DNA from 3 places in the Polaromonas sp. DSP2-3-2b2 genome. Region 3 is predicted to be linked to each of the others. Evidence: predicted binding sites of a transcription regulator. Region 3 holds the regulator's gene; each other region holds the start of a gene.
The links. Region 3 encodes FNR, which switches genes on or off when oxygen is low (the NO sensors DNR and NnrR bind a similar motif). Its sites were predicted from a motif close to TTGATNNNNATCAA; they were not measured.

Region 1 (9,489 bases), on a different contig from region 3:
AGCAGCCGGCCCTTGATGACTGGCGATGCCTTGGTCGTCACGGTGGCGGTCGAGTTCTTGCGCCGCGCACTTAGGTAGGTGCCGTCCGTCATCGGCTGGAAGGTCGGAATCAGGTGGTGCTTGCCATTGCCGATCAGGTCGGCGCGGCCCATGGTTTTCAGCGCCTCGCGCAGCACCGGCCAGTTGTTGGCGTCGTGGTAGCGCAAAAACGCCTTGTGCAGGCGGCGGCGCTTGTCGCCGCGCACGATGTCGACCGTTTCGCTGTCGCGGGTGATGCGGCGCAGCGGGTTCTTGTTGCTGTGGTACATCGCCGTGGCCGTGGCCATCGGGCTGGGGTAAAAGGTCTGCACCTGGTCGGCGCGAAAACCGTTCTTCTTCAGCCAGATCGCCAGGTTCATCATGTCCTCGTCACTGGTGCCGGGGTGGGCGGCGATGAAGTAGGGAATCAAAAACTGCTTCTTTCCGGCTTCGAGGCTGAACTTCTCGAACAAGGTCTTGAACTTGTCGTAATTGCCGATGCCCGGCTTCATCATCTTGGTCAGCGGGCCGGCTTCGGTGTGCTCGGGCGCGATCTTCAGGTAGCCGCCGACGTGGTGCTGCACCAGTTCCTTGACGTACTCGGGGCTTTGCACCGCCAGGTCGTAGCGCAAGCCCGAGCCGATCAGGATTTTCTTGATGCCCCGCAGCGCACGGCCGCGCTTGTAGATCTTGATCAGCGGGCCGTGGTCGGTGGTCAGGTTCTGGCAGATACCGGGGTAGACGCAGCTCGGCTTGCGGCAGGCGGCTTCAATTTCCGGGCTCTTGCAGCCGAGGCGGTACATGTTCGCCGTGGGGCCGCCCAGGTCGGAGATGGTGCCGGTGAAGCCTTCGACCTTGTCGCGGATGTCCTCGATCTCGCGGATTACCGATTCCTCGGAGCGGCTCTGGATGATGCGGCCTTCGTGCTCGGTGATCGAGCAGAAGGTGCAGCCGCCAAAGCAGCCGCGCATGATGTTGATCGAAAAGCGGATCATCTCCCAGGCCGGGATCTTGGTCGCGCCGTCGTGCCGGCCGTTCTCGTCGGCGTAGCTCGGGTGCGGGCCGCGCGCATACGGCAGGTCGAACACATAGTCCATCTCGGCCGTGGTGAGCGGAATCGGTGGCGGCGTGATCCAGACATCGCGCGCGGTCGTTCCTTCGCCGTGCGCCTGCACCAGCGCCCGGGCGTTGCCGGGGTTGGTCTCCAGGTGCAGCACGCGGTTGGCGTGGGCATACAGCACCGGGTCGGCCTTGATCTGCTCGTAGCTCGGCAGGCGAATCACGGTGCGGTCGCGTGGCGGAACCTTCAGGCTGCCTTTGCCGTAGAGCGCGGGATTCGGGAAGAAGGTCAGCGGCCTGATCGCCGGATTCACCTCGTTTTTCAAGCCGGATGGGCCTGCAGCGCTTGCTGGTAGGGCGCCAACAGCTATGCTATCAGTAGCATCCTTCTCAGCGTCTTCCTTGGCGCAGGTCGCGCCCTGCCCGGCCGCCTGCTCGCTAGTGGTCATGTAGGGGTTGATGTGCGACTCGACCCGGCCGGGCTCATCGACCTGCGTGGAGTCGATCTCGAACCAGCCCCGGCCCGTCTCGTCGTCCTGGCGACGCACGAACGCGGTGCCGCGCACGTCGGTGATGCTTTGCACGGGTTCGCGCGCTGCCAGGCGGTGGGCAATCTCGACCAGCGCGCGCTCGGCGTTGCCGTAGAGCAGCAGGTCGCTTTTCGCATCGACGACGATGGAGCGGCGCACCTTGTCGCTCCAGTAGTCGTAATGCGCGATGCGGCGCAGGCTGCCTTCGATGCCGCCCAGGATGATGGGCACGTCCTTGTAGGCTTCGCGGCAGCGCTGGCTGTACACAATGGCGGCGCGGTCGGGCCGCTTGCCGCCGATGTCGCCGGGCGTGTAGGCATCGTCGCTGCGGATTTTGCGGTCGGCCGTGTAGCGGTTGATCATCGAGTCCATGTTCCCGGCGGTCACGCCCCAGAACAGGTTGGGCTTGCCCAGCGCCTTGAAGGGCTCGGCGCTTTGCCAGTCGGGCTGGGCAATGATGCCGACGCGAAAGCCCTGAGCCTCCAGCACCCGGCCAATCACCGCCATGCCGAAGCTGGGGTGGTCCACATAGGCGTCGCCGGTGACCAGGATGACGTCGCAGCTGTCCCAGCCCAGCGCATCCATCTCGGCGCGGCTGGTCGGCAGGAATTTGGCAGTGCCAAAGCGGGCGGCCCAGTACTTGCGGTAACTGGTCAGCGGCTTGGCGGCGCGGTTGAAAAAGGAGACATCGATGGGGGCGTTCATGGCGGGCGATTCTTGGTTGAAATCGCGCGGACTGCCGAATGACAACGCCTGCGATTTTTGATTAACCGGCGATTTTAAGGTTTTAACGGCCTCGGGGTCAGCCCGCAATGGCATACGCCCTGGAAATGAAAGTCCATGGCGCTCCACCTGGAGCGATTTCAGGCGCCGATGATGGGCTGAAAGCCCTGGATCGCCGTCAGTCGAGCTGGTCCATCAGCACCGGGCTGACCGCTTCCAGCAAGGAAATTTCGCCATCAGGAATCATCATGGGTTCAACATCGAAGTGACACAAGGTGCCAAAGATCGTGCCGGCCTTGCGCGACAGCGGAAGGCCGAAATAGGAATTCATGACACCCTGGTAAGGATGGCCAAGCAGCCGCGCATCATCAGCCGAATTGACCGTGTTGAAGCCGTTGTCCCGCATCACGAACTGGCAAAAACTGTCGCCCAGCGGGACTTCGCACAAGCTGGTCGGGTTCTCGCCCTGCCGGTCGTACAGATAGATGTTGCGCATCATCTGCCCGTCAAGCCGGTAGATTGCCGTGTAGCGAAACGTGGTGCGGGCGTTCAGGTAACGCAGCGCGCCATGCAGGTCGTCAGTGTCGAACGCCAGGCGGAACTGTTCCAGTTGCTGGTTGAGTTCGTGTTGTTCCTGCAATGCCATGGCGGGTCTCCGGTACGGTTGGTAACAGCGGGCCTGACGGCCAGACCCGGCATGCACGCTTCGATTTGGGGGGCTTGGGCAGGTTCCCCCCCAAAGCGGAAAGGATTGATGCGCAAAAGCTGATGCCTATTCATTTTCAAGCAAAAAAGGCTTTTTACGCACATCCCACGGGCATGGTCAGCTATGCAAAAAATAGCAAACTGAAAGATCAAGGATCAGTTGCGCACCATCATCTGGCCCCGGATTTCGCCGCCCGGGTTGGCGGCGGTGTGGATGTTGGCATACCAGCGGCCGGCGACGAGTTCGGCCACCTGCGCAGGCGTCAGGGTGGCGCTGCCTTCCATCGGGCTGGTGACGGGGCCGGGCCACGGCAGCACCACGCCGGCATTCGCGCCGACGGCGGCCGGACCATGAAAATGCGCACCCGTGACGGGGCCGCTCAGGCCGGTGTAGCTGACCTTCCAGCGCAGCAGGTTGGTGTCCTTGTTCAGCACGGCATCGACGGTTCCGGTAGCCTGGCTGGCATTGGGCGGCACCTCGTTGGCGGCGCTCAGCTGGGTGCTCAGGGCCACCAGGTTGGCGCCTGGCATGGCGGTCGATGACGGTTTCATCATCCCGCAGCCGCTGATCACGGCAAGCGCCGACACGGTCAGCGTGGCAAGGGAAAGGCGAAGGGCTTGGCGGCGTGGAATCATGGGGTCTTTCGATGGGTAAAGAGGTGATTGTGGTCGTGCGCGCAGAGCGTCGGCCTAGGATAAACCCGATCGTTCGCGGGGTTGGCCATCTGGGCCTGCGCGGGCTGCACTTGCGCTTTTCTCCTACGCCACGGACCCCGGCGCGCCGACAAGCGTTGCGCATGGCGCGGATCAAAGTCAGGCAATGGTCAAGACGCGAGGAATCCATGTCCAACCCACCGCAACACCAGCTGGGAGGCCTTTGCATTGGCATTGTGCTGACCGACGGCTTCGAGCAGTCAGAGATGACCGGTCCGCGCGCGGCGCTTGAGGAATCAGGCGTGCTGATTCGCATGCTGTCCGATAAAACCGGCCAGGTTCGTGGCGTCCACCATGACCAGCCGGGCGACCTGTTCGATGTGGACACGACCTTCAACCAGGTCACGGCCGACGAATTCGATGCGCTCTTGCTGCCCGGCGGGGAAGTCAATGCCATGCGCCTGCGGGACAATGCCGACGCGCAGGCGCTGGTCCGGCAGATCGATGCGCAGGGCAAGCCGATCGCCGTGATCTGCCATGCGCCGTGGCTGCTGATCTCGGCCGGCCTGGTGCGGGGCCGCAAGATGACCAGTTCCCCCGATGTGAGGCAAGAGCTTGAAAAAGCCGGCGCGCATTGGGTCGATGAAAAGGCCGTGGTGGACCGCAACTGGGTCAGCAGCCGCACGCCTGAGGACATTCCCGCCTTCAATGCGGCCTTCAAGAGCGTCCTGGCCCAGCGCACGCGCCAGCACATCCGCGGCACGTCCGATGACATTCCATCGTCTGCCGGTGAAAGCGGCTGAACATGGCAGTTCGCGCGGTCTGAAAAGGCGTCATCAGCTTCGAACTGGTGCATATCCCGGTTGTCGAGGTAACGATTGCGCCCAACCCACAAGGCGCGCCAAGCACGGCCTGCCGGGTGGATTCGCTTGTAGGCCTTGGCCGCAACATGGCTGCGCCTTATGGTCTGCCAGCGAGTGACCGCCTATGATTTGCCCTGCAGAAGGTCTGCGCCTGGAGAACCCGATGAAACGCCTTTTTTTAGTGCTGCCTCTGGCCTGCGCGGCCCTGCTGCTTTCAGGCTGTCCCGATGCCAAGCTGCCGACGCCCAACCCCATGGTGCCCACACCCAAGGCACAGGAATCCGTTCGTCACGGCTTGCCGCAAACCGTTGCATGGCATCGGCCATTGGCCGCAACGCTGGTGAAAGCCAGCCTTTCATGAAACCGCGTGGCCTCTTGCTGCTGACCATGGCCAGTCTGGGAATGAGCGGCTGCGCCATGCTTGCAGAAACTGCGGGGCCGCCCGCACGCAGCGTGACGCTGGGCGGCGAATCCTACGTCGTCAGGCAAATCACCGAAAGCACCTGGACGGCCAGCGCAGCCGGAAGCCAGAAAATCCTGGCGGGAACGCCGGCAGCCATGGCGTCGCTCCAGAAAGCAGTGGAGATGGTTTCGGGCTGCAGCGTGACCGACAGCGATTATTCACGGCAGGGAAGGCAGTTCGACGCACAGGTCAGCTGCGCGGGCGGCCTGGAAAACTAGCGGAACACGTCGCCCAAAAAGAGGGCCGCAGCGGAAAAATCCCGCTGCGGCCCCGACTTGGCGCATCACAAGACGCGGCAAGCAAACTCAAAAATTCCGCCTTGCTCAGTGCCGCGCTTTGTACGAATCGCGCAGGGCCTTGATCTCGTCATGGTTTTTCTGCGTGCCCTGGGCCTGCTGCTCGACAGCATTGCGGATGGCCGGCGGCAAGTCCTGTTTGAGCGCCTTGCGGTAGCTCGCCACGGCGGCATCTTCGCCGCGCTCGCATTCGTCGAGCATGGCCTGGTCGCTGTGGCCGCTCAGGACGCCGCGCACCGACACCCATCCACGGTGCAGCGCGCCAGTCATGGAACCGCCCTCGTCAGGCTCGCCGCCCATCTGGCGGATCAGCGCCTGCAGTTCCTGGCCGGCGGTGCGGCATTCGGCCGCATGGCGCATCAACAGGCTTTTCAGGTCGGCGGTCTGGGTGTGTTCGGCAGAGGCGGTGAATCCATATTCACCGTCACGGCAGGATTCGAGCAGGTCGTTCAGCGTGCTGATCACTTCATCGTTGCTGGCTGTCATGGTGTTTTCTCCGTCAGGTTGATGGTTGAAAGATGTTTGCCCAATGGCGCCCTGGCTGAATGCTCGGAAGGAAAAACCGGTCAGCGGCGCTTTTCAGTGCAAGGCTCATGATCGCCTGGGTGAAAAACAGGCTCGGTCAGGCAAGCACAGACGGCGCTGTAGGCGAAAACCGTTGCGCCGTTGCAGACAGCGCCCAGCCGATGGCGGCACGCGCGCCGGTTGAAGCCAGTTTTTTTGATATAAAAATAGCCTTTTGCGCACGCCCAGCCTTCGCAGACAGCTATCAAACCCATAGCATTTTGGGTTCAGGTGTCAAGTTCCGGGTGAAGCCGCCGGGCTAACGCCGATGGAAATCAGCCCCCCGCCGCAATCTGGCGCAGCGCCTGCTCGAACACCTCGACCGGCTGTCCGCCGGAAATCAGGTGGCGGTCGTTGATGATGACCGCTGGCACCGAATGAATCCCCTGGGTCAGGTAAAACGACTCGCGCTCCCGCACTTCCTTGGCATAGGCATGGCTTGCCAGTACCTCGGCTGCCTGCAACGGGTCAAGGCCGCTCTCGCCAGCAACCTTGGCCAACACCTCATGCGAAGCGGGGCTCTGGCCATCGGTGAAGTAGGCTTTCAGCAGGCCTTCCTTCAAGGTCTTTTGCACGCCGCTTCCCTGAAGCCCGGCCCAGTGAAGCAGGCGGTGGGCGTCAAAAGTGTTGTAGATGCGGCTGCGCCCGCCTCCAGGCTGGTCCGCCCGGCTGAAGGCAAAGCTGACCTTTTCACCACGCTGGCGTATGTTTTCGCGGTTGACATCGGCCTGCTCGGGCGTGATGCCGTACTTTTCGGTGATGTGTTCGTTGATCTCCTGGCCTTCGGGCGCCATTGTCGGATTGAGCTCGAAGGGCTGAAAATGCAGCTCGGCCGTGATGTCGTCGGCCACTCTAGCCAGCGCCATGTCCAGCGCCTTCAGGCCGATGGCGCACCAGGGGCATGAAACGTCAGAAACAAAGTCGATCTTGAGAACAGTGGTCATGGGTTTTGCCGCAAGTCAGGGCGGGTTGGTCAAAAACGGCCAGTTTGCTGGTTTTTGTGCAGTTTTTCAAGCATTGTCCACCGGCCGGTGGACTTGATGCATATCAAGCCGGACCGCTGCGCGGCTTCCTAAACTCGGGCATGCAACTCCAGTTCCTAGGTGCGACCGACACCGTCACCGGTTCCAAATACCTGCTTCGGCAGGGCTCGTCCAGCGTGCTGGTCGATTGCGGGCTGTTCCAGGGCTACAAGCAGTTGCGCCTGCGGAACTGGGCGCCCATGCCGGTCGAGCCGGCCAGCATCGACGCGGTCATCCTGACCCATGCGCACATTGACCACAGTGGCTACCTGCCGCTGCTTGCCCGGCAGGGTTTCAGGGGAAAGGTGTTTTGCAGCCCGGCGACCGGCGACCTGTGCGGCATTTTGCTGCCCGACTGCGGCTACCTGCTCGAAGAAGAAGCCGAATACCTGAACCGGCACAAGCTTTCAAAGCACGCGCCGGCGCTGCCGCTCTACACCCGGGACGATGCCCGGCGCTGCCTCAAGCTGTTTGAGCCCGTCGGCTACCACGCCGAATGGCAGCCCGCTGCAGGCTTGAGCGCGACGCTGACGCCGTCGGGCCACATGCCCGGCTCGTCGTTTGTGCGGCTGGACAACGGCACGCGCTCCATTTTGTTTTCCGGCGACATCGGCCGGCCCAACGACCTGGTGCTGGCCGGTCCAACGCCTATGGACGGCGCCGATTATCTGGTGGTCGAATCCACCTACGGCGACCGCCTGCACCAGCAGACCGACGTGCTACTCGAACTGGCCCATATCATCAACCGCACGGCCGCGCGCGGCGGCGTGGTGGTGATTCCGGCGTTTGCCGTCGGGCGTGCGCAAAGCCTGCTGTACTGCATTCACCTGCTCAAGGCGCAGGGCGTCATCCATGACAGCCTGCCGGTTTACCTGAACAGCCCGATGGCCGCCAATGCCACGCAGGTCTATGAGCGCCACCGCGCCGAGCTGCGGCTGACGGCGGCGCAATGCCGGGCCATGGCACACACCGCGCAAATCGTGCAATCGGCCGAGGAGTCGCGGCTGCTCAATGCGCGGCGCGGGCCAATGGTCATCATCTCGGCCAGCGGCATGGCCACCGGCGGGCGGGTGCTGCACCATATCAAGGCGTTTGGCCCGGACAAGCGCAACACCATCCTGTTCGCCGGCTACCAGGCGGGCGGCACGCGCGGCGCCACCATTGCCGGCGGCGCACGGGCGGTGCGCATCTTCGGCCAGGATGTGCCGATTCGCGCCGAGGTCGCCATGCTGGGTAGCCTGTCGGCCCATGCGGACGGCGCGGAAATCATCGAGTGGCTGCGACACTTCACCTCGGCGCCGCGCCAGACCTTCATCACCCATGGCGAGCCGGCTGCGGCCGACGCGATGCGCCAGCGCATCGAGCGCGAACTGCACTGGAACTGCCACATGCCCGACTACCTGGAATCGGTCATGCTGGACTGAAGCCGGGCGGCGCTAAGTCGTGACGCTTTCAGCAGGCGCCCGAACCACCAGCACGGGAACCGGCGCGTGCCGCACGATCTGCTCGGCATCGCTGCCCAGCAAAATGCGGCCGACGCCGCGCCGGCCGTGGGAGCCGACGACGATCAGGTCGGCTTTGGCCCGCATGGCCTGCGCGGCCACATGGTCGCAGATGCGCCCCGGGCCTTCGTCGATCAGCACACTGTCCGCCTCGACGCCCTGGTCCGTGGCCTTTTTCAGGTAGTGCGCCAGCAACTTTTCCCCGGCCACACGCATCAGCGGGATGATTTCGTTCAGGTAGTTCACCGCCGACTCGAAACCGCTGACATAGCTCAGTTCATCGACCACATGCAGCAGCCGCAGGCGGGCGCCGTTCAGCCGGGCCAGGCGAATCGCCTCATCGAGCGCCTTTTCCGACGTGGGACTGCCATCAACCGCGACAAGGATCTGGTGAAAACTGGGCATGAGGTGGCTCCTGGGTTGAAAAAGGCATCTTTTCGGCTTTTTGCCTGATGGCATTTGCGCAAGGTCAAGTAGAAACCTGAAATCTTCACGCGCCAGCGACCCCTTGCGTACCATGACTCCATGCTGCCCACCACCATGTTCGCGATGACCACGGACCCTTCAGGGCGCAGGCTGCTGGGCGGTTTCAAACCGTCGCCGCAGGCGGGGAATCACGACGTGGTGGTGCGCGTATTGGCCTGCGGTGTGTGCCGCACCGACCTGCACATCATCGACGGCGACCTGCCGCCGCATCGCCCCGGCGTGGTGCCCGGCCATGAGGTGGTCGGGCAGATCGTTGCCCGGGGCGCTCAGGCCACGCGCTTTGCCGTAGGCCAGCGCGTGGGCATTGCGTGGCTGGGCGGCACCTGCGGCAGGTGCGCGTTTTGCGCCATGCAGCGCGAAAACCTCTGCGATTTTCCGGTGTTCACCGGCTATGACCGCGACGGCGGCTTTGCCGAATACGCCGCGGCCGACGAGCGCTTTTGCTTCGCCCTGCCCGAACGCTATGACGACATCCATGCGGCGCCGCTGCTGTGCGCCGGCCTGATCGGCTTTCGCGCCTGGCGCCTCGCGGGTGAAGCCGCACCGCGCAGGCTCGGCCTGTACGGCTTTGGCGCCGCCGCGCACATCGTCTGCCAGATCGCCG
Region 2 (9,489 bases), on a different contig from region 3:
AGACCCAATATATTGAAATTAAAAGCTAAAGCCACGAAACCCACGGAATCGGAATCTTTCAGGAAAGCGGGTGCAAGCATGAAATCCGACAGTCAACTCAAGGCCGATGTCACCGACGAACTGGCGTGGGATCCGGCCGTCAATTCCACCGGCATCGGCGTCATTGTTCAGGAGGGCGTGGTGACGCTCACCGGCCACCTCAACAGTTTTGCGGAAAAGGAAGCGGTGGAGCGCGCCATCCAGCGTGTCCAGGGCGTGCGCAGCATCGCCCTGGAGCTGGACGTCAAGCTCGCGCCTGAACACAAGCGCAGCGACTCCGAGATTGCGCAGGCTGCCGCTACGGCCCTGCGGCTCAACAGCCTGGTGCCCTTCGACAAGGTCAAGGTCATGGTCGAGAACGGCTGGGTCACCTTGAGCGGCGAGGTGGACTGGAGCTACCAGCTGGCCCGCGCCGAGCAGTGCATCCGGCCGCTGGCCGGCGTGCATGGGCTGTACAACCGCATCACCATCAAGCCGCGCGCCAGCGGCAGGAACATCGGCGAGCAGATCACCGCCGCCCTGACGCGCCAGGCCATGCGCGAGGCTAGGCATATCCAGGTCGAGGTCGAGGGCGGCGTGGTCACCCTGAGAGGCACGGTGCATTCGCTGGCGGAGCGCGAAGCGGCCGTTGGCGCTGCGTTCTCGGCGCCAGGTGTCTCGCGCGTCGTGGACAAGCTGAAGGTCGGCGGCTAGCAAGGCCGGCTTTTCAATTTTTGATTTTCAATCAACCCAAGGAGATTCTTCATGAGCAACCTGCGTTTACTTGATTCCGAAATCAGCGACACCTTCAACACGGCGCTGCGCCGCTTCTTCAACCCCATGGCCTTGGAAACCGACACGCCGGCGTTGAAAATGCGCGTCGATGTGTCCGAAAAAGACGATGCCTACGAAGTCAAGGCCGACATTCCCGGCGTCAAAAAAGAGGACATCAACGTTCGCATCGACGGCAATGTGGTGCAGATCGACGCCGAGGTGAACCGCGAGAAGGAGTCCAAGGACAAGAGCGGCAAGGTGCTGCGCAGCGAGCGCTACTGGGGCAATATTTCGCGCACCTTCAGCCTGGCGCAGGATGTGGACGACACCAAGGTGGTCGCCAAATACACCGATGGCGTGCTGACGCTGGAACTGCCGAAAAAAGCATCGCCCGAATCGAAGAAGATCGCGGTGCAGTAAGGTGTTGCGCCAAGGACTGGCGCCCGGCCAGACAGTGGTGGTCTATCCGCCCGAAGCGCTGGCAGATGGCCGCAAAGTCCGGTTGCGCCGGCCCTGAAATCAGTGCGCCATCAGGACCGGCAGCGTCATCGACTCCAGCACGGTGCGCGAGGTGCCGCCCAGCACCCACTCGCGCGCCCGGCTGTGACTGTAGCAGCCCATCACCAGCAGGTCGGCACCCATGTCGAAGGAACGCGAAAGCAGCACTTCGCCCAGCGCCGACGGCTCGTCTCCCTGTTCCAGCCAGTCTGCCGTGATGCCGTTCAGCCGGAGGTAGCCGCGCAGGTCAAGCCGCTTGCCCACCACCTTGGCATCGCCGCCGGACCACGAGAGGATGACGATGCGTCTTGCGCGCTTGAGCAGTGGCATGGCCACGCTCACGGCGCGGGCCGCTTCGCGCGCCGGTTTCCAGGCGATCACCACGGTTTCGCCGATCACGGCAGGCGGCATGCCGGCATACGGCAGGATCAGCGCCGGCTTGCCGCTCATGACCATGACGTTCTCGGCAAAATCGGACGGCACGCCGGACGATGAAGCAGTAGACGGGTCGTGCTGGCCCAGCACCATCAGGTCGGCATAAAAAGCCTGCTGCGCGAACGCCGCCATCATCGGGTCTTGGCGGATCTCGGCCCATTCGACGGCTGTTCCAGGCGTTGCCAGCGCCTGGTCGAAGGCGGTGCGCGCCAGCCGGCGCTGCTGGTCGTCGATGTCCTGTAGCGCCGAGGCGATGCCGGGACCGATTTCCGGCGCGAAAGGCAATTCCACGAAATGCGACATCACCGCGTACAGCGCCGTCACCGCAGCGCCTTGCGCCTGTCCGAGCCGCCTGGCGGCTTCCAGGCGCTGCTGCGCCTTCGGCAGGGCGTCCATGTGTACCAGCAGTTGTGCAAACGATTCGTTCATGGCCGACTCCATCAGGAAGTGGTGATGCTGAAACGATATCGACTGGCAAGCTGCTCCGGCTTGACGCAGATCAAGCAGCGCCCACTGCCGATGCCTGCAACTGGACGCAAGTCCTTCGGCGCCCGGCTGTCCCTGCGGGCTGCTTGATTCACGTCAATCGGGCAGGCCGCAAGCCCGGCCAAAATGGTCTGCCCAGTTTGCACAAGGAGCAGCCCATGTACCAGCGAATACTTGTCCCGGTCGACGGAAGCGACAGTTCCAACAAGGCGCTGGTCGCCGCCCTGCAGATGGCCAGGGATTCGGGCGGCCGGGTGCGATTGATCCACGTGGTCGAACAACTCGCCTACCTGAGCGGCTACGAGCAGTACGGCGGCTATTCGGGCGGTCTGGTTTCGGCGATGCGCGAAGCCGGCGCCAAGGTGCTCGAAGATGCCATGGCGATTGCCCGGTCGGCCGGCAGCGAAGCCGACAGCCTGCTGTGCGACAAGCCCGGCGAGCGGCTGGCCGAAGTGGTCGCCGACGCCGCCAGGGAATGGAACGCCGACCTGGTGGTGGTCGGCACCCATGGCCGGCGCGGCTTCGGGCGGATGCTGCTGGGCAGCGGCGCCGAGCAGATCCTGCGGCTGTCGCCCCTGCCCGTGCTGGTGATTCGCTGAGGCCAACGGCAGCCACATCCGCCCGCCGGTCGACCCCCTCCATTTTTACCTATAACCCCAACCCAGGAAAATCCGCATGCCAAGACTCCAAAACAAGGTCAGCCTCGTCACCGGCGCAGCGCAGGGCATCGGCCTGGCCACCGCGCTCAAGTTCGCCAGCGAAGGCGCCATCGTCATCGTTTGCGACATCCGGCAGGCCGCCATTGACGAGGCGGTCAGCCAGTGCCGAGCGCTTGGCGCGCAGGCGGTCGGCCATGTCATGGACGTGACACAGCGGGGCCGGGTCGATGCGGTGGTCGCGCAGGTCCTGGAACAGTTCGGCCGCATCGACGTGCTGGTCAACAATGCCGGCATCACGCAGGATGCGCGGCTGCAGAAAATGACGCTGGAGCAGTTCGACCGGGTGATCGACGTCAACCTGCGCGGCGTGTTCCACTGCGCCCAGGCGGTGACCGACGCCATGGTGGCGCAAGGCAGCGGCGTGATCCTCAACGCCAGCTCGGTGGTCGGCATCTACGGCAACTTCGGCCAGACCAACTATGCCGCGACCAAGTTCGGCGTGATCGGCTTCACCAAAACCTGGAGCCGCGAACTCGGCCCCAAGGGTATCCGCGTGAACGCCGTCGCGCCGGGCTTTGTCACCACGCCGATTCTGGCGACCATCCCCGACAACGTGTTGAAGGAAATGGAGCACCGCGTTCCGCTCAAGCGTTTGGGCAAACCCGAGGAAATCGCCAACGTCTACGCCTTCCTGGCGAGCGACGAGGCCAGCTACATCAACGGCGCGGTGATCGAGGTATCGGGCGGCATGACGGTGTGATGGCACGCCAGCGCGCGATGGCCGGTGTCGTGAATCGCGTGGGCAGTTGGGCGCCGCGCCGACCTGCAGCCGTCACTTCAGCATGTTTAATGCTTTTTTCGCATATCCAGCGGGTATCTACAGCTATTATTTTCATAGCTTGAAGCCGCCTGCATCCGGCCTGACAGTTCAAGGCGGTTTTCAGGCCTGCGGCGATAATTGCCGCATGAGTTCCCTGCCGGCGCAAGACCATCCGCAACCCCAATCCCTGACCGACCTGTTTGTGTCCTTCACCCTGCTGGCGCTGCAGGGGTTTGGCGGCGTGCTGGCCGTGGTGCAGCGCGAACTGGTCGAAAAAAAACGCTGGATGACGCGCGAGGAATTCATCGAAGACTGGGCGGTGGCGCAGATCATGCCCGGCCCGAACGTGGTCAACCTGTCCCTGATGATTGGCGGGCGCTATTTCGGACTGAAAGGCGCGATGGCCGCGCTGGCCGGCATGCTCACCGTGCCGCTGGTCATCGTGCTGGGGCTGGCACTGGTCTATGCCCAGTTCGCCGGCCATCCCGGCGTGGCTGGCGCGCTGCGCGGCATGGGCGCAGTGGCGGCAGGGCTGATCGCGGCGACCGGCCTGAAGCTGTTTGGCGCCCTGCTGAAAAACGTGCTTGGCCTGCGCCTGTGCATCGGCTTTGGCGTGCTGTGTTTTGTCGCCATCGCGCTGCTGCGCTGGCCGCTGGTCTACGTGCTGCTGGGCCTGGGCGGCATTGCCTGCATCGTGGCCTTTCAAAAGCTCAAACCATGACCGAACCGCTCACCCTGGTGTTCAGCCTGCAGGACTGGTTCACGCTGTTCCTGCATTACCTGACGCTGTCGCTGCTGTCGGTGGGCGGGGCCATCACCACCGCACCCGACATGCATCGTTTTCTGGTCGATCAGCAGCACTGGCTGAGCGACGAGCAGTTCAACGCCTCGATCGCGATTGCCCAGGCAGCCCCCGGCCCGAATGTGCTGTTTGTCGCCCTGCTGGGCTGGAATGTCGGCCTGAACGCCGGCGGCATGCTGGCCGGCCTGCTCGGCGTGCTGCTGTCGCTGCTGGGGATTTTGATTCCGAGCACCGTGCTGACCTATGCCGCCGCCCAGTGGGGCCACCGCAACCGCGAACTGCGCGCCGTGCGCGCCTTCAAGCAGGGCATGGCGCCCATCGTCGTGGCGCTCCTGATTGCCACCGGCTGGATTCTGGCCAGCGCCAACGGCAGTTCGCTGAAGGACTGGCCGGTGTGGCTGGTGACGGTGGTGACGGCGCTGATCGTCTGGCGCACTCGGACGCATCTGCTCTGGCTGCTGGGCGCAGGCGCGCTGCTCGGCTGGTACGGGCTGATTTAGGCGGCTAAATCGGCTGCAGGGCGGCGCTGGCGCAGCGCCTCGTACAGGCAGACGCCGCTGGCGACCGACACGTTCAGGCTTTCCACCGCGCCGTTCATCGGAATGCGGACCAGCTCGTCGCAGGTCTTGCGCGTCAGCTGGCGCATGCCTTCGCCCTCGGCGCCCAGGATCAAGGCCACCGGGCCTCTCAAGTCCACGTCGTAGATCGTCTTTTCGGCATCGTCGCTGGTGCCGATGCACCAGATGTTGCGTTCCTTCAACTCGCCCAGCGTGCGCGCCAGGTTGGTGACCATGAAATACGGCACGGTTTCAGCCGCGCCGCTGGCGACCTTGGACACCGTGGCATTGATGCCGGCCGCATGGTCCTTGGGCGCGATCACCGCCTGCGCGCCGGCGCCGTCTGCCACCCGCAGGCAGGCGCCCAGGTTGTGCGGATCGGTCACGCCGTCGAGCACCAGCAGCAGCGGCTGGGCAGCGCCGGCGGCTTCAAGCTGCTCCAGCAACTCGTCAAGCGAGGTGACCTGGGCGACCACATCGACCCGGGCGATGACGCCCTGGTGGCCGTGGCTGCCGCACATCTTGGCCAGGCGCAGGCCATCGGACTCGATCAGCCGCACGCCGGCTTCTCTAGCGCGGTCGGTGAACTGGCGCATCCGGGCATCGCGGCGCGAGGCATCGTAAAAAACTTCAATGACCGACTTGGGCGCGGTCTTGAGACGGACACCGACGGCATGGAAGCCGAAAAGAACTTTGTGGGGGGAAGAAGACATCCGGCAATTATCGCTGCTGGGTTTTGCAGTCTGCGTGGAGCTGGGCCGACTCAAAAGCGCAGCCACTCAGTTAGCTATTTTTTAGATAGCACTTAGCACACGCCAGGCAAGCGGAACAGCCCTTTTTGTCTTAAGAAACAGCAATCTGCCCGGCCTCGATGGTGATGCGCCGCTGGCAGCGCGCCGCAATCGCCGGATCGTGGGTGACCAGCACCAGCGTGGTGCCGAGTTCCTGGTTCAGGTCGAACATCAGCTTCATCACCGTCTCGCCAGTGGCAAAGTCCAGGCTGCCGGTCGGCTCGTCGGCCAGCAGCACGGCCGGCTTGACGACAAAGGCCCGCGCCAGCGCCACGCGCTGCTGCTCGCCGCCCGACAGCACCTTGGGGTAGTGGCCCAGCCGCTCGCCCAACCCCACCCGCTTGAGCATGTCGGTTGCCAGCGCGCGCGCCTGCTTCATTCCCGACAATTCGAGCGGCAGCATGACGTTTTCCAGCGCCGTCAGGTTGGCCATCAGCTGAAAGCTCTGGAACACGAAGCCGATCTTTTGCGCCCGCAGGGCGGCGCGGTCGTCCTCGCTGATGGCAAAGATGTCCTGGCCGGCCAGCCGCACCGTGCCGGTCGTGGGCGTGTCGAGCCCGGCAATGATCGTCAACAGCGTGCTTTTGCCCGATCCCGATGCACCGACAATGGCGGCGGTTTCGCGCGCATTCAGCGCAAAGTCGATATCGCGCAAAATGGTCAAGGTGCCGGTCGAGTCGGTGACCGACTTGAAAACATGCTCAACGGAAACAATTGGAGTGCTGGCAGGCTCCAACGCGATTGAAGGCCTGGATAAAACTTCACCCATCCCGGAAACCACAGGTTCAAACATGTCAACCCTCTCTGAAAACGTTAAATCGATTGCTGCCGACTGTAGCAAGCCTGGCCTGGGCGCGCGAAACCGCTGGGCCAAATCCTTGGGAAGCGTGTTGATCAGCGCCCTGCTGGCAGTGCCCGCATTTGCCCAGGCGCCGGCGCAGGCCAAGGCGCAGCCGACCGTGCTGATCGTGGGCGACTCGCTGAGCGCCGAATATGGCCTCAGGCGCGGCACCGGCTGGGTTCCGCTGCTTGAAAAGCAGCTGGCCAGCGAAAACAAAAATGTCCGGGTCGTCAATGCCAGCATCAGCGGCGACACCACCTCGGGTGGCCGTTCGCGCCTGCCGGCCCTGCTGGCTCAGCACAAGCCGACCGCCGTAGTGATCGAACTGGGCGGCAACGACGCGCTGCGCGGCCTGCCGCTGGACATGACCGGAAAGAACCTGACGGCCATGACGCAGGCGTCCAAGAAAGCCGGCGCCCGCGTGCTGCTGGTCGGCATGGAAGTGCCGCCCAACTATGGCGGCGCCTACGCCGCCACCTTTTCAGGCCTTTTCTCCAAGGTCGCCAAGGAGGAGAAAGTCGCGCTCGTGCCCTTTTTCCTCAAGGGCGTTGCCGACGGCGACAATGCCGCCGCCAATTTCCAAGCCGACCGCATCCACCCCAACGAGTCATCGCAAGCCAGAATGCTGGCCAATGTCTGGCCAGAACTGAAGAAAATCATCCCGTGAGCCTTGACCGCATTTCCGCCGCAGACGCCCTGGCCCAACTGGGGCAGTTCTCCACCGTCATCGACGCCCGCTCCGAGGGCGAATACGCCGAAGACCACCTGCCAGGCGCGGTGAACTGGCCCAGCCTGCACGACGACGAGCGAAAGATCGTCGGCACACAATACAAGCAGATCAGCCAGTTCGAGGCCAAGAAGCTGGGCGCGGCGCTGGTCGCCAAGAACATTTCAGAGCACATCCAGCGCGATGTGCTCGACAAGCCCCGGGAATGGCAGCCGCTGGTGTATTGCTGGCGCGGCGGCAAGCGCAGCGGCTCGCTGGCGCTGGTACTGGACCAGATCGGCTTTCGGGTCACGCTGGTCGATGGCGGCTACAAGGCCTTCCGGGCGGCGCTGGTCGCGGACCTGCCGCAAGTCGCCGCGCGGCACCGCTACCGCGTGGTGTGCGGCCCCACGGGTTCGGGCAAGACGCGGCTGCTGCAGGCCCTTGGAGCGCAGGGGGCGCAGGTGCTGGACCTTGAAGCGCTGGCGAACCACCGCAGTTCGGTGCTTGGCATGATCCCGGGCGTGGCCCAGCCCAGCCAGAAGGCTTACGACAGCCGCATCTGGACGGCGCTGTGCAGCTTCGATGCGGCGCGGCCGGTCTATATCGAGAGCGAGAGCAAGAAGGTCGGCAACGTGGCCGTTCCCGAAGGGCTGATTGCCGCCATGCGCGCCAGCCCCTGCCTGCGCATTGATTTGCCTGAAGGCGAGCGCGTGGCGCTGCTGCTGGAAGACTATGACTTTTTTGTCCGGGACATCGAATTCTTCTGCGATCGGCTCGGCGCCCTGACCGAGGCGCGCGGCAAGGCCACCGTGCTGGACTGGCAGGTGTGTGCGCGCGGCGGCGACGTGGCGTCGGTGGTGCTCGAATTGCTTGTCAAGCATTACGACCCGGGCTACCTGCAGTCGATGCAGCGCAACTTCACCCAGTACGAAGCGGCGCGAGCCCTGGCGCCACGCGACCACAGCGCGCAAGCCATGACCGACCTTGCCCGTTCGCTGCTGGCCGAGGCTTGATGCAAAAAACCCAGCATCACCAGTGGCGGTGATGCCGGGTCAGTCGTGAATTTGCTATCAGATCAATAGCTGGTTGCGCACACCCCTGTTGCGCTGGAAGGCTTTTTTCTTGAATTCAGGACTCAGGGAGGGGAACCGGCGGGCGGTATGTCAAGCTGGGCTTCGCTGATGTTGTCCTGATCCGGCACGCCGTCAGGGGACACATCGCCATCTTCAGGCTTGCCTTCGCCCTTGCGCTTGAGCTTGTCTTCTTTCTTGCGTTTTTTCGCCAGCTCCTTCTGGCGCTTTTCATAGGAGTAATTGGGAGTTGCCACAGCTTGCTTTCGTGAATAGGTAGCCCTGACTGTAATGCATTGCCATCAGGCCTTGCTCACAGGCCGGCCAGCGCTTGGGCCAGGTCGGCCTGCAGGTCGGCAACCGCTTCGAGCCCGACGGAAAAGCGCACCAGCCCGCCCTGGTGGGGCCAGGGGCGCACGGCACGCAGCGCCGCCATGTCGTAAGGCACGCACAGGCTCATCGGCCCGGCCCAGCTGTAGCCAAGCCTGAAAAGCCGCAGGCTGTCGCAAAACCGGTCGATCTGCACGGGCGTGATGTCAGGCCGGAAGACCGCGCTGAACAGGCAGGCCGCGCCAGTGCAGTCGCGCTTCCATTGCGCATGGCCTGGCGAGTCAGACAATGCCGGATGCAGCACGGCGGCGATTTGCGGCTGGCCCTGGAGCCAGCCGGCGAGCTGGCGCGTGGCGGAATCCTGCGCGGCATAGCGCAGCGCGATGCTGTTCAGCCCGCGCAGCACGAGTTCGGCGTCATTGCCGCTGACGCCGTAGCCGACGCGCATATGGCAAAAATGCATCAGGTGGTGCAGCGCTTCGCTGTTCGTCACCACCGAGCCCATCAGCACATCGGCACCGCCGCTCGGGTATTTGGTCAGCGCCTGCACCGAGATATCGGCGCCCAGCGCGAAGGCATTGAACGCCAGGCCCGCGCCCCAAGTGTTGTCGAGTGCCGTGATGGCGGCCTGTGGATGTGCCCCGCCCGATGCGTTGTGCGCCTTGACGGCGGCCACCAGCGCGGGAAGGTCAGGAAACT
Region 3 (9,489 bases):
AAGCCGAAGTGGCCAAAGGCAACAAAGAAGTTGAGCCACTGTACGCCAGGTTCAACAGCATGAAGCCCGAAGATGTGGCAAGCGATCCTCAAGCCATGGCGATTGGCGAGCGTTTGTTCATGAACAACTGTTCGCAATGCCACGGATCAGATGCCCGTGGCAGCAAGGGATTCCCAAATCTTTCGGACAAGGACTGGCTGCATGGCGGCACACCCGACAAGATTGTTGAAACCTTGGTCGGAGGACGCATTGGCAACATGCCCCCCATGGCTGCCGCCGTAGGAACCCCGGATGATGTGCGCAACGTGGCTCAATATGTTCTGAGCATGTCAGGCAGCCCACACGACTCGGTCAAGGCTTCCCTCGGGAAAAGTAAGTTCGGTGCCTGCGCGGCCTGCCATGGTGTGGATGGAAAAGGCAACCAAGCCATCGGTGCTCCTAACCTGACCGACGATATCTGGCTACACGGATGGGGTGAAAACGCAATCGTGGCCATGATCAATAATGGCAAGGTAAACCAGATGCCTGCGCAAAAGGACAAACTGACCGAATCCCAGATTCGTGTTCTGGCATCGTATGTTTGGAGCTTGTCAAACAAGCCAGGCGCAGTAGCGCTGAATTGATCTTTTACCCGGCAAGGCTTCTACTGGGGCTTTGCATGGAGTAGTACTTGTGGATAATTTAAAGCCAACTCCTCGAAAAGTCATTCCCATCACGGTAATGGCCGGAGAGCAGTTGCAGGCCGCGTCAGCAACTGGCGATGGTGAGACTGGCAGCATTTATCAAGCTCAGAAGAAAATTTATCCACGTAGCGTCACGGGATTTTTTTCAAAGTGGCGCTGGGCCACGGTTTTTATCACCCAGCTAGTCTTCTACGGCCTTCCGTGGCTGGAATGGGGTCAGCGCCAAGCCGTATTGTTTGATCTGGAAGCACGGCGTTTCTATATTCTTGGTCTGGTTCTTTACCCGCAGGATTTCATTTACCTCTCGGGCATCTTGGTCATTTCGGCATTGGCGCTGTTCTTGTTCACGGCTGTGGCCGGTCGCCAGTGGTGCGGTTATGCCTGTCCGCAGACGGTATACACCGAAATCTTTCTCTGGCTTGAAAAAATCACCGAAGGCGACCGCTCGGCACGCCTGCGACTTGATGCAAGCTCCATGTCCGTCAACAAGTTGGCACGCAAGGCCAGCAAGCAGTTTTTGTGGATTGCTCTGGCCTTGTGGACGGGGTTTACCTTTGTCGGTTATTTCACGCCTATCAAGGAACTAAGCGTCAGTTTCATCAATGCAGGCATGGGCCCGTGGGAAACCTTCTGGGTTTTCTTTTATGGATTCGCCACGTATGGCAATGCAGGCTACATGCGCGAGCAGGTCTGCAAGTACATGTGTCCGTATGCCCGGTTTCAGAGCGCGATGTTTGACAAGGACACATTGATTGTCACCTATGACGAGGCGCGCGGTGAACCCCGCGGATCTCGTTCCAAGAAGGCCGATCCGACTGCCCTGAACTTGGGTTCCTGCATTGACTGCACACTTTGTGTCCAGGTCTGCCCGACGGGGATCGACATCCGCAAAGGTCTGCAATACGAGTGCATCAGTTGCGCGGCGTGCATCGATGTGTGCGATACCGTGATGGACAAAATGAACTATCCGCGCGGCCTGATTCGCTATTCAACACAGAATGCGGTGGTACAGGGCTGGGGCAGATCGCAGCTTTTGCGTCGCATATTCCGCCCCAGGGTGCTGGTCTACACGGCCATCTTGCTGGGCGTTACTGCCGCCTTGTTCATTAGTTTGGCGTTGCGCTCCCCATTCAAGGTCGACGTGATTCGTGACCGTGCTTCGCTGGCGCGTATCGTCAGCGGCGGAAAGATCGAAAATGTTTATCGCCTGCAAGTGATGAATGCGACCGAAACCACCCAGCATTACCGCATTACCGCCACAGGCTTGCCGGGTCTGATGCTAGCCTCCGAAGGCACACTCACTGTCGATGCAACCCAAGCGCGCGGGGTTCCTATTACCCTGCAATTGCCGTACGAGGCTGCAAGTCCAGGCTCGCATGAAATCCACTTTGAAATCGAGGCTGTCAACTCGCCTGGACGCGTGGTCGAGAAGTCGGTATTTCTGGTGCCCCGCTAACATATAACAATGGAAATATCATGAACGAAGAACACGGACAACCCTGGTGGAAATTTGGGCATGTGTGGATGGTTTTCGCAGGACCCGCCGTAGTGATCGTCGCCTCATTCATCACCTTGTACCTGGCCATCAAGGTTCCCGATCCTGTCGTGACCAGCTACGGTCAGGCAACGCGGTCGGTTGCAGCGGATCGGGAGGCATCCTCCACCAACATGGCGCCAGCGATGCAGGCCCGAAATCATGCGGCCACAGGTGTCCAGGTGCCTGCCGAGCCTTGAAAAGTGAAGGAAATTCGGTAAGGATCCGTCCATTCAGTCCTCAAGTTGCAAGAAAGATTTAAATTCTATGCTGGCCCAACGAATGATGTGGATTGCATGGCCTGCCTTTCTGGTGGCGGGCGTGATAGAGATGCTGGTGTTTGCCCTGGTTGATCCGCAAAGCCTGCATTGGTTCGGCCAGCCTCTGGCGTTGTCTCGGGACGCCGTCTATACGCTGGCTTTTTTTGTATTCTGGCTGCTGACCATGGTGTCGAGTGCCTTGACGACCCTGCTTGCCATGTCGCCATTCGAAGTAAATCGTCGCGAATTGGCCGCAGATGGTCGGCTCGAAAGCGGTGCCAAAGAAGTGAAGGCAAATTAAAACGTTTGTCAGTCAGCCCACACAGAAAAATTTCAGTGTCAGCAGGTTTTCTGGTTGTTGTTCACGATCAGTTTGAGCGCTTCGGTATCAAGGATGCGCACATGGCGCTGCTTGACTTCCACAATTTTGTCTTCGACGAATTTTGAAAAAGTTCGGCTGACCGTTTCGAGCTTCAAGCCTAGGTAGCTGCCGATTTCCTCTCGCGTCATGCGCAACAGAAGTTCGGATTGCGAGAAGCCGCGAGCATGGAGTCGCTGGACCAGATTGAGTAAAAAGGCGGCCAGGCGCTCCTCTGCGCGCATGCTGCCCAGCAGCAGCATCACGCCATGTTCACGAACGATCTCGCGGCTCATGATCTTGTGCACATGGCGTTGAAGCGATACAACTTCCCTGGACAACTCTTCGATGCGGTCAAACGGCATCACGCACACTTCAGCGTCTTCCAGCGCTACAGCGTCGCAGGTGTGGTGTTCCCTGACGATGCCGTCCAGACCGATGATCTCTCCAGCCATCTGAAAACCGGTAACCTGATTACGACCGTCTTCGGTGGTAATGCATGTTTTGAAAAAGCCGGTGCGGATGGCAAACAGGGACGTGAATTTTTCACCGTTGCTGTACAGGCGGCCGCCGCGTTTGACCTTACGACGTACAGCCACCACTTCCTCGATCCTGTCCATCTCATCGGCCTTCAGGCCCATGGGCATGCAGAGTTCACGAAGGTTGCAATTGGAGCATGCAACTTTTATGGCGGCAGGATTGATGGGCTGGAGTCTGGCGTCGCTTGAGGCTTCTCCGCGCTTGCCCGTCCCCATGGACTCTGGTGTAACCTCAAACATGACATTCTCCTCACGAGGGTTCGTTACATGGTTTTAGACATGCTGACCGCTGACATATGTCAAACAAACAAGGCGAACTTCACGATACATTGGCTGTGCCTGCTCCGTAGCCGCGGGTGCGCGTTCAAGGAACCGTCGCAAACGTACCTGCAGCAGATTGTATGCCCATCCCCATTCACGAACTGATAGGCCGTTTCGATGCTCTGGGGCACCGTTACACCTCATATCCGACGACAGACCGCTTCGTGGAGGCCTTCACGTCCGAACAGCTAGCGCAGGCACTCGCGCAGCGCCGAAACGGGGCGGCTGCCATGCGGTTGCCGCTGTCGCTTTACGTGCACATTCCTTTTTGCGAATCGCTTTGCTATTACTGTACCTGCCACAAGATCATCACCAAACACCATGAGCGCGGTGAAACTTATCTGCGCTACCTTGGTCGCGAGCTTGATTTGTACACTGCCCATCTGGGCACGGGTCAAGCGGTCAGCCTGCTCGATCTGGGCGGCGGAAGCCCTACCTTTCTAAATGATGGCGAACTGCGCCAGTTGATGGCCATGCTGCGGCGTAGTTTCCAGTTTGCACCGGGCGGAGAGTATTCCATTGAAGTCGATCCACGAACCGTTGATCCCGCGCGACTTGCCACGCTGGCGGAACTGGGATTTAACCGGCTGAGCTTCGGGGTCCAGGATTTCGATCCGGCGGTGCAAAAAGCGGTCCATCGCATCCAGCCTGCCGAGCAGGTTTTTTCATTGGTCGAAGCCGCGCGTCTGAGGGGTTTTGAATCTGTCAGTATTGACCTGATCCACGGGCTGCCGCGACAAACGCCGGAGTCGTTTGACCGCACGCTGGCGCAGGTCCTGCAACTGCGGCCGGACCGAATCGCCCTGTATGCCTACGCCCATCTGCCCCAGCGTTTCAAGCCGCAACGCCGGATTGATGCGGCTGAACTGCCTGGCGCCAGCGCTAGGCTCTCCATGTTGTCGCACACTCTTTCGGCTTTTCAGGATGCCGGTTATGTGCACGTCGGCATGGATTACTTTGCCCTGCCTGACGATGCGCTGGCGGTTGCCAAACGCCAAGGCCGCCTGCACCGCAATTTCCAGGGTTATAGCATCCAGCCCGACTGCGACCTGATCGGCCTGGGGGTCTCGGCCATTGGCAAGGTAGGCGCAGCTTACAGCCAGAATTCCAGGACCCTGGAAGAGTATTACGACCACCTGGACCAAGGGCAATTGCCCGTCGTGCGGGGGCTGGCGCTGTCCCGCGACGACCTGGTGCGGCGCAGTGTCATCATGGCGCTGCTGTGCCAGGGCCAGTTGGAGTTCGAGTCGATTGAACTGGGGTTTTTGATTGATTTCAAAAGTTATTTTGCCGCCGAACTGGAGCAGCTTTGCGCCATGCAGGCGCAGGGCGTGGTGGAGGTTAGCGACACCGGCCTTCAGGTGACGGCGATGGGCTGGTATGTGGTGCGGGGTGTAGCCATGGTCTTTGACCGTTACCTTCAGGCTGACCGTACGCGTGCAAGGTTTTCCCGGATCATTTAGAACGCTCTGATGCAAACTTCGCTGGCCATGACGGCCTTACTGATGGGACTGGCCGGTGGGCCGCACTGCGTCGCCATGTGCGGCGCAGCCTGTGCGGGTATCGGCAACGCGGCCGGCGCGCGCAAGACTTCAGCTCTCTGGAGCTTCCAGGCCGGCCGGCTGGCCAGTTATTCGGCGCTCGGCGCGGTAGCGGCAGCGTCGATGCAGGGCCTCGGATGGCTGACCACTCAGACGGCGGTCATGCGCCCGGTCTGGACGCTGTTTCATGTGGCCGTGATGATGATGGGACTGATGCTGGTCGTGCTGGCCCGCCAGCCTGTCTGGCTCGACAGCACCGCGCGCAGCGTCTGGAGTCGGGTCAGGGCTTTCAATGCGTCCTGGGGCCGGGGCGCGCCGCTGGCCATTGGCGCACTTTGGGCCTTCATGCCCTGCGGCTTGCTGTACTCGGCGGTGCTGGTGGCGGCCCTCAGCGGCGGTCCGCTCGATGGCGCGCTGACCATGGCGCTGTTTGCCCTGGGCAGCAGCGTGTCCCTGCTGATCGGCCCCTGGCTGCTGTTGCGCTTGCGCGGCGGCGGCAGCGGTGAATGGGGAATTCGCCTGGCCGGGCTGGCATTGGCTGCGACTTCTGGCTGGGCCTTGTGGATGGGGCTGGCGCACGATACCGCGCCCTGGTGCGTCACGCCGTGAGGATTTTCAGTATCAAATAGACCTCTGGCGCAGGTTTAGTATGCGCAAGCAGCTATGAATTCAGTAGCGTATAGCCATTGAACGACCCGCTCGCCGTGATGAAAGAGCCGGGAGGTTTCGCGCTAACCCTAGCGCATCAGCGTGCTTTTGCCGAACAGGCTTTCGATCAAATCCAGCGCCACTTCGGCCGTGGCATTGCGCACGTCAAGCGCAGGGTTGAGTTCCATCACGTCAAGCGATGCCATGCGGCCGGTGTCGGCAATCATTTCCATGCACAGCTGGGCTTCGCGGTAGGTGGGGCCGCCCTTGACCGCCGTTCCGACACCGGGCGCGAAACTGGCGTCCAGAAAGTCCACGTCAAAGCTCACATGCAGGTGCGTGTCGTCGTCCATGCCGGCCAGCGCCGCCTCCATGGTGCGCTTCATGCCCATTTCGTCGATGTAGCGCATGTCGAACACTTCCAGCCCTGATTCACTGACAAAGCGTTTTTCACCGGCGTCCACGCTGCGGATGCCGATCTGGCGGATGGCCGAAGGCTCAATCGCCGGCGACAGCCCGCCAATGCCGGTCAGTTCGGCCGGCCCATGGCCGCACAGCACCGCCACCGGCATGCCATGCGTGTTGCCGGTCGGCGTCAGCGCGTCGGTGTTGAAGTCGGTGTGCGCGTCGAGCCACAGCACGCGCAGCTTCTTGCCGCGCTGGCGGCAGTAGCGGGCCACCGCGCTGATCGAGCCAATCGCCAGGCAGTGGTCGCCGCCCAGCAGCACCGGCATGTCGCCGCCTTCCAGCGCCGCGTGCACCGCTTCGTGAACCGCATGGTTCCAGGCCGCGACCTCGACCAGGTGGCGGTAGCCGCTGACGGGCGATTGCCAAGGGTTGGCCGGTCCGCTCAGGTTGCCCTGGTCGGTGACGCGGAGGCCGTGGCTTTCCAGCGTCGGCTGCAGGCCGGCCACGCGGAACGCTTCCGGACCCATCGAGGCGCCGCGCGTGCCCGCGCCAACGTCGGTAGGTGCGCCTATCAGTCGGATGTGCTGGGTCATGTGGTCATCGATTCGGTGTTGTGGGTAATTTGTTTCATGGGCGCCTTGCTGTTCAGAATGGCCGGCTTGAGAAGCTGGTAAAGGTCCTTGGGATCGTCAAGCCGGGGAATCAGGGGAAGGCTCTGGCCCAGTCCGAGCAACCGGGCCTGGGCGTAAAGATAGCGCAGCGCCGAGAAATCCTCAAGCGCAAAGCCGACCGAGTCAAACACCGTGACCTGCGCGGCGCTGCCCCGGCCCGCCGCATGGCCTGCCAGCACCTGCCACAGTTCGGTGACGGCAAAGCCGGACGGCATCTGTTGCAAATCGCCTTCCGCGCGGGTTTGCGGCTCGTACTCGACGAAGACTTTGGCGGCGGCCAGTACCTCGGGGTGGATTTCGGTCTTGCCGGGGCAGTCGCCGCCGACCGCGTTCAGGTGGGTGCCGGGACTGAGCATGCCGGCGGTGATGATGGCTGCCTGGGTCTTGTCGGCGGTGACGGTGGTCACGATGTCCGCGCCACGCACGGCCTCCAGGCTGCTGGCGCAGGCCCGCAGGTGCAGGCCTGCGGCATCCGGATTCGCCTGCAGGTTGCGCATCAGTTTGGCGGTGGCGGCGGCATCGGTGTCGTAGAGGCGGATTTCCTCGATGCCACGCAAATGGTGAAACGCCAGCGCCTGGAACTCGCTTTGCGCGCCGTTGCCGATCAGCGCCATCACGCGGCTTTCAGGCCGGGCCAGAGCGCGCGCCGCCAGCGCCGAGGTGGCGGCGGTGCGCAAGGCGGTGGCCAGCGTCAGTTCACTGAGCAGTATCGGCATGCCCGTGGCGACATCGGCCAGAACCCCGAACGCCATGACGGTGGGCAAGCCCTGCGCCGTGTTTTTCGGATGGCCGTTGACGTATTTGAAGCTGTAGTGGCCGGCATCGGCAATCGGCATGAGTTCGATCACGCCACCCGGCGAATGGCTGGCCAGGCGGGCCGACTTGTCAAAGTGGCTCCAGCGCAAAAAATCCTGCTCGATGCACGCCGTCATGCCGCGCAGCGTAGGGACCATGCCTTGCTTGCGGACCATGGCGGCCACATCGGCGGGGCTCAGGAAAAGCGTTTCCTGGCAGGTTGGAGTGGGATGTTGCATGCGGGCCTCGCGCGGGTTTGGAAAAGATGCACCAGTGTCTTTCCGAGCCAAGGCAATCACAAGTGCCACAAATGCTTGCAAATTGCCAGTTTGTTGCCGTTATGGCAGCCTAAAATATCAAAATGGATGAAACCGACCACCAGCTCATAGCCCTTTTGCGCCAGGATGCGCGCCTTTCCGTGGCGACGCTGGCCAGCCGGCTGGGGGTTTCACGCGGCACGGTCACCAACCGGCTTCGCAAGCTCGAAGACGACAGCGTCATCGTCGGCTACACCGCGCGCCTGCGGCCCGATGTGCAGCGCAATGAAATCAAGGCCTGGATGAGCATTGCGGTCGAAGGCAACCAGACGCGGACCGTGATCGCCAGCCTGCTCGGCGAGCCGGGCGTGGCCACGCTGCATGACACCAACGGCCGCTGGGACCTGCTGGCCGAACTCCGCGCCGAAAATCTGCAGGCGTTGGCCAAGGTGCTGGAGCGCATCCGCCTGCTCAAGGGCATCAGCAACACCGAAACCAGTATTCATCTAGAGACTTACCGACTCTCCTAGAATTGCTCCACTATGCAACTGGCTCCTGCCCAACTGTCCGAACACCTCAAGCGCGGCTTGAGGAGCCTCTACACCCTGCATGGCGACGAACCGCTGCTGCTGCAGGAGTTTGCCGATGCGCTGCGCGCCGCGGCGCGCCAGCAAGGCCACACCGAGCGCACCGTGCATACCGTGGCAGGCGCGCATTTCGACTGGAGCGAGGTGCTGGCCAGCGGTGGCTCGCTGAGCCTGTTTGCCGACAAACAGATCGTTGAAGTCCGCATTCCCAGCGGCAAGCCGGGCAAGGACGGCTCGGCGGCGCTGCAGCAACTGGCCGAACGCGCCCAGGGCGACGACTCCACGCTGACGCTGGTGATGCTGCCCCGGCTGGACGGCATGACCACCAAGGGCGCCTGGTTTGGCGCGTTAGAGAGCTTTGGCGTGACCGTCAAGTTCGACCCGATCGACCGCCGCATGCTGCCGCAGTGGATCGCCCAGCGCCTGCAGCAGCAGGGCCAGCGCGTGGCTGGCGGCGAGGAAGGCCAGCGCACGCTGCAGTTCTTTGCCGACCGGGTCGAGGGCAACCTGCTGGCCGCGCATCAGGAAATCCAGAAGCTCGCGCTGCTCTACCCGGTCACCGGCGATGGCGTTTTGAGCTTTGAGCAGGTGGAAAACGCCGTGCTCAATGTGGCGCGCTACGACGTGTTCAAGCTGTCCGAGGCCGTGCTCGGCGGCCAGGCGATTCGTGCCGCCCGAATGATTGACGGCCTGCAATCCGAAGGCGAGTCCGAAGTGCTGGTGCACTGGGCCCTTAGCGAGGACATCCGCAGCATGAAGCGGGTCAAGGACGCGATTCAGGCCGGCCGGCCCATGCCGATGGCGCTGCGCGAAAACCGGGTCTGGGGCGCCAAGGAAAAACTCTATGAACGCGTGCTGCCCGGCATGAGCGATGCCGCATTGGCAAA

Region 1: the regulator FNR is predicted to act here: its motif matches at 6,913-6,926, upstream of ACP7AD_RS09045 (MBL fold metallo-hydrolase RNA specificity domain-containing protein).
Region 2: the regulator FNR is predicted to act here: its motif matches at 2,298-2,311, upstream of ACP7AD_RS09075 (universal stress protein).

What each region holds. Positions count from the first base shown of each region.
Region 1 covers NZ_JAFCTH010000008.1:53,667-63,155, forward strand. The annotation lists gene ACP7AD_RS09000 (YgiQ family radical SAM protein) at 1-2,312, opposite strand, end outside; gene ACP7AD_RS09005 (guanylate cyclase) at 2,509-2,976, opposite strand; gene ACP7AD_RS09010 (CHRD domain-containing protein) at 3,192-3,671, opposite strand; gene ACP7AD_RS09015 (type 1 glutamine amidotransferase domain-containing protein) at 3,878-4,492, shown strand; gene ACP7AD_RS09020 (hypothetical protein) at 4,716-4,913, shown strand; gene ACP7AD_RS09025 (hypothetical protein) at 4,910-5,233, shown strand; partial or broken gene ACP7AD_RS09030 (ferritin-like domain-containing protein) at 5,339-5,791, opposite strand; gene ACP7AD_RS09035 (hypothetical protein) at 5,905-6,138, shown strand; gene ACP7AD_RS09040 (DsbA family oxidoreductase) at 6,151-6,819, opposite strand; gene ACP7AD_RS09045 (MBL fold metallo-hydrolase RNA specificity domain-containing protein) at 6,960-8,321, shown strand; gene ACP7AD_RS09050 (universal stress protein) at 8,334-8,804, opposite strand; gene ACP7AD_RS09055 (zinc-dependent alcohol dehydrogenase family protein) at 8,940-9,489, shown strand, end outside.
Region 2 covers NZ_JAFCTH010000008.1:63,713-73,201, forward strand. The annotation lists gene ACP7AD_RS09060 (BON domain-containing protein) at 79-732, shown strand; gene ACP7AD_RS09065 (Hsp20/alpha crystallin family protein) at 784-1,212, shown strand; gene ACP7AD_RS09070 (universal stress protein) at 1,312-2,154, opposite strand; gene ACP7AD_RS09075 (universal stress protein) at 2,370-2,810, shown strand; gene fabG (3-oxoacyl-ACP reductase FabG) at 2,887-3,630, shown strand; gene ACP7AD_RS09085 (chromate transporter) at 3,836-4,411, shown strand; gene ACP7AD_RS09090 (chromate transporter) at 4,408-4,992, shown strand; gene rlmB (23S rRNA (guanosine(2251)-2'-O)-methyltransferase RlmB) at 4,989-5,762, opposite strand; gene ACP7AD_RS09100 (ABC transporter ATP-binding protein) at 5,893-6,609, opposite strand; gene ACP7AD_RS09105 (arylesterase) at 6,632-7,348, shown strand; gene mnmH (tRNA 2-selenouridine(34) synthase MnmH) at 7,345-8,403, shown strand; gene ACP7AD_RS09115 (hypothetical protein) at 8,526-8,717, opposite strand; gene ACP7AD_RS09120 (PLP-dependent transferase) at 8,774-9,489, opposite strand, start outside.
Region 3 covers NZ_JAFCTH010000020.1:15,533-25,021, forward strand. The annotation lists gene ccoP (cytochrome-c oxidase, cbb3-type subunit III) at 1-623, shown strand, start outside; gene ccoG (cytochrome c oxidase accessory protein CcoG) at 673-2,139, shown strand; gene ACP7AD_RS14810 (nitrogen fixation protein FixH) at 2,160-2,417, shown strand; gene ACP7AD_RS14815 (hypothetical protein) at 2,485-2,778, shown strand; gene fnr (fumarate/nitrate reduction transcriptional regulator Fnr) at 2,817-3,539, opposite strand; gene hemN (oxygen-independent coproporphyrinogen III oxidase) at 3,776-5,158, shown strand; gene ACP7AD_RS14830 (sulfite exporter TauE/SafE family protein) at 5,168-5,845, shown strand; gene rocF (arginase) at 5,974-6,885, opposite strand; gene ACP7AD_RS14840 (ornithine cyclodeaminase) at 6,882-7,997, opposite strand; gene ACP7AD_RS14845 (Lrp/AsnC family transcriptional regulator) at 8,120-8,545, shown strand; gene holA (DNA polymerase III subunit delta) at 8,558-9,489, shown strand, end outside.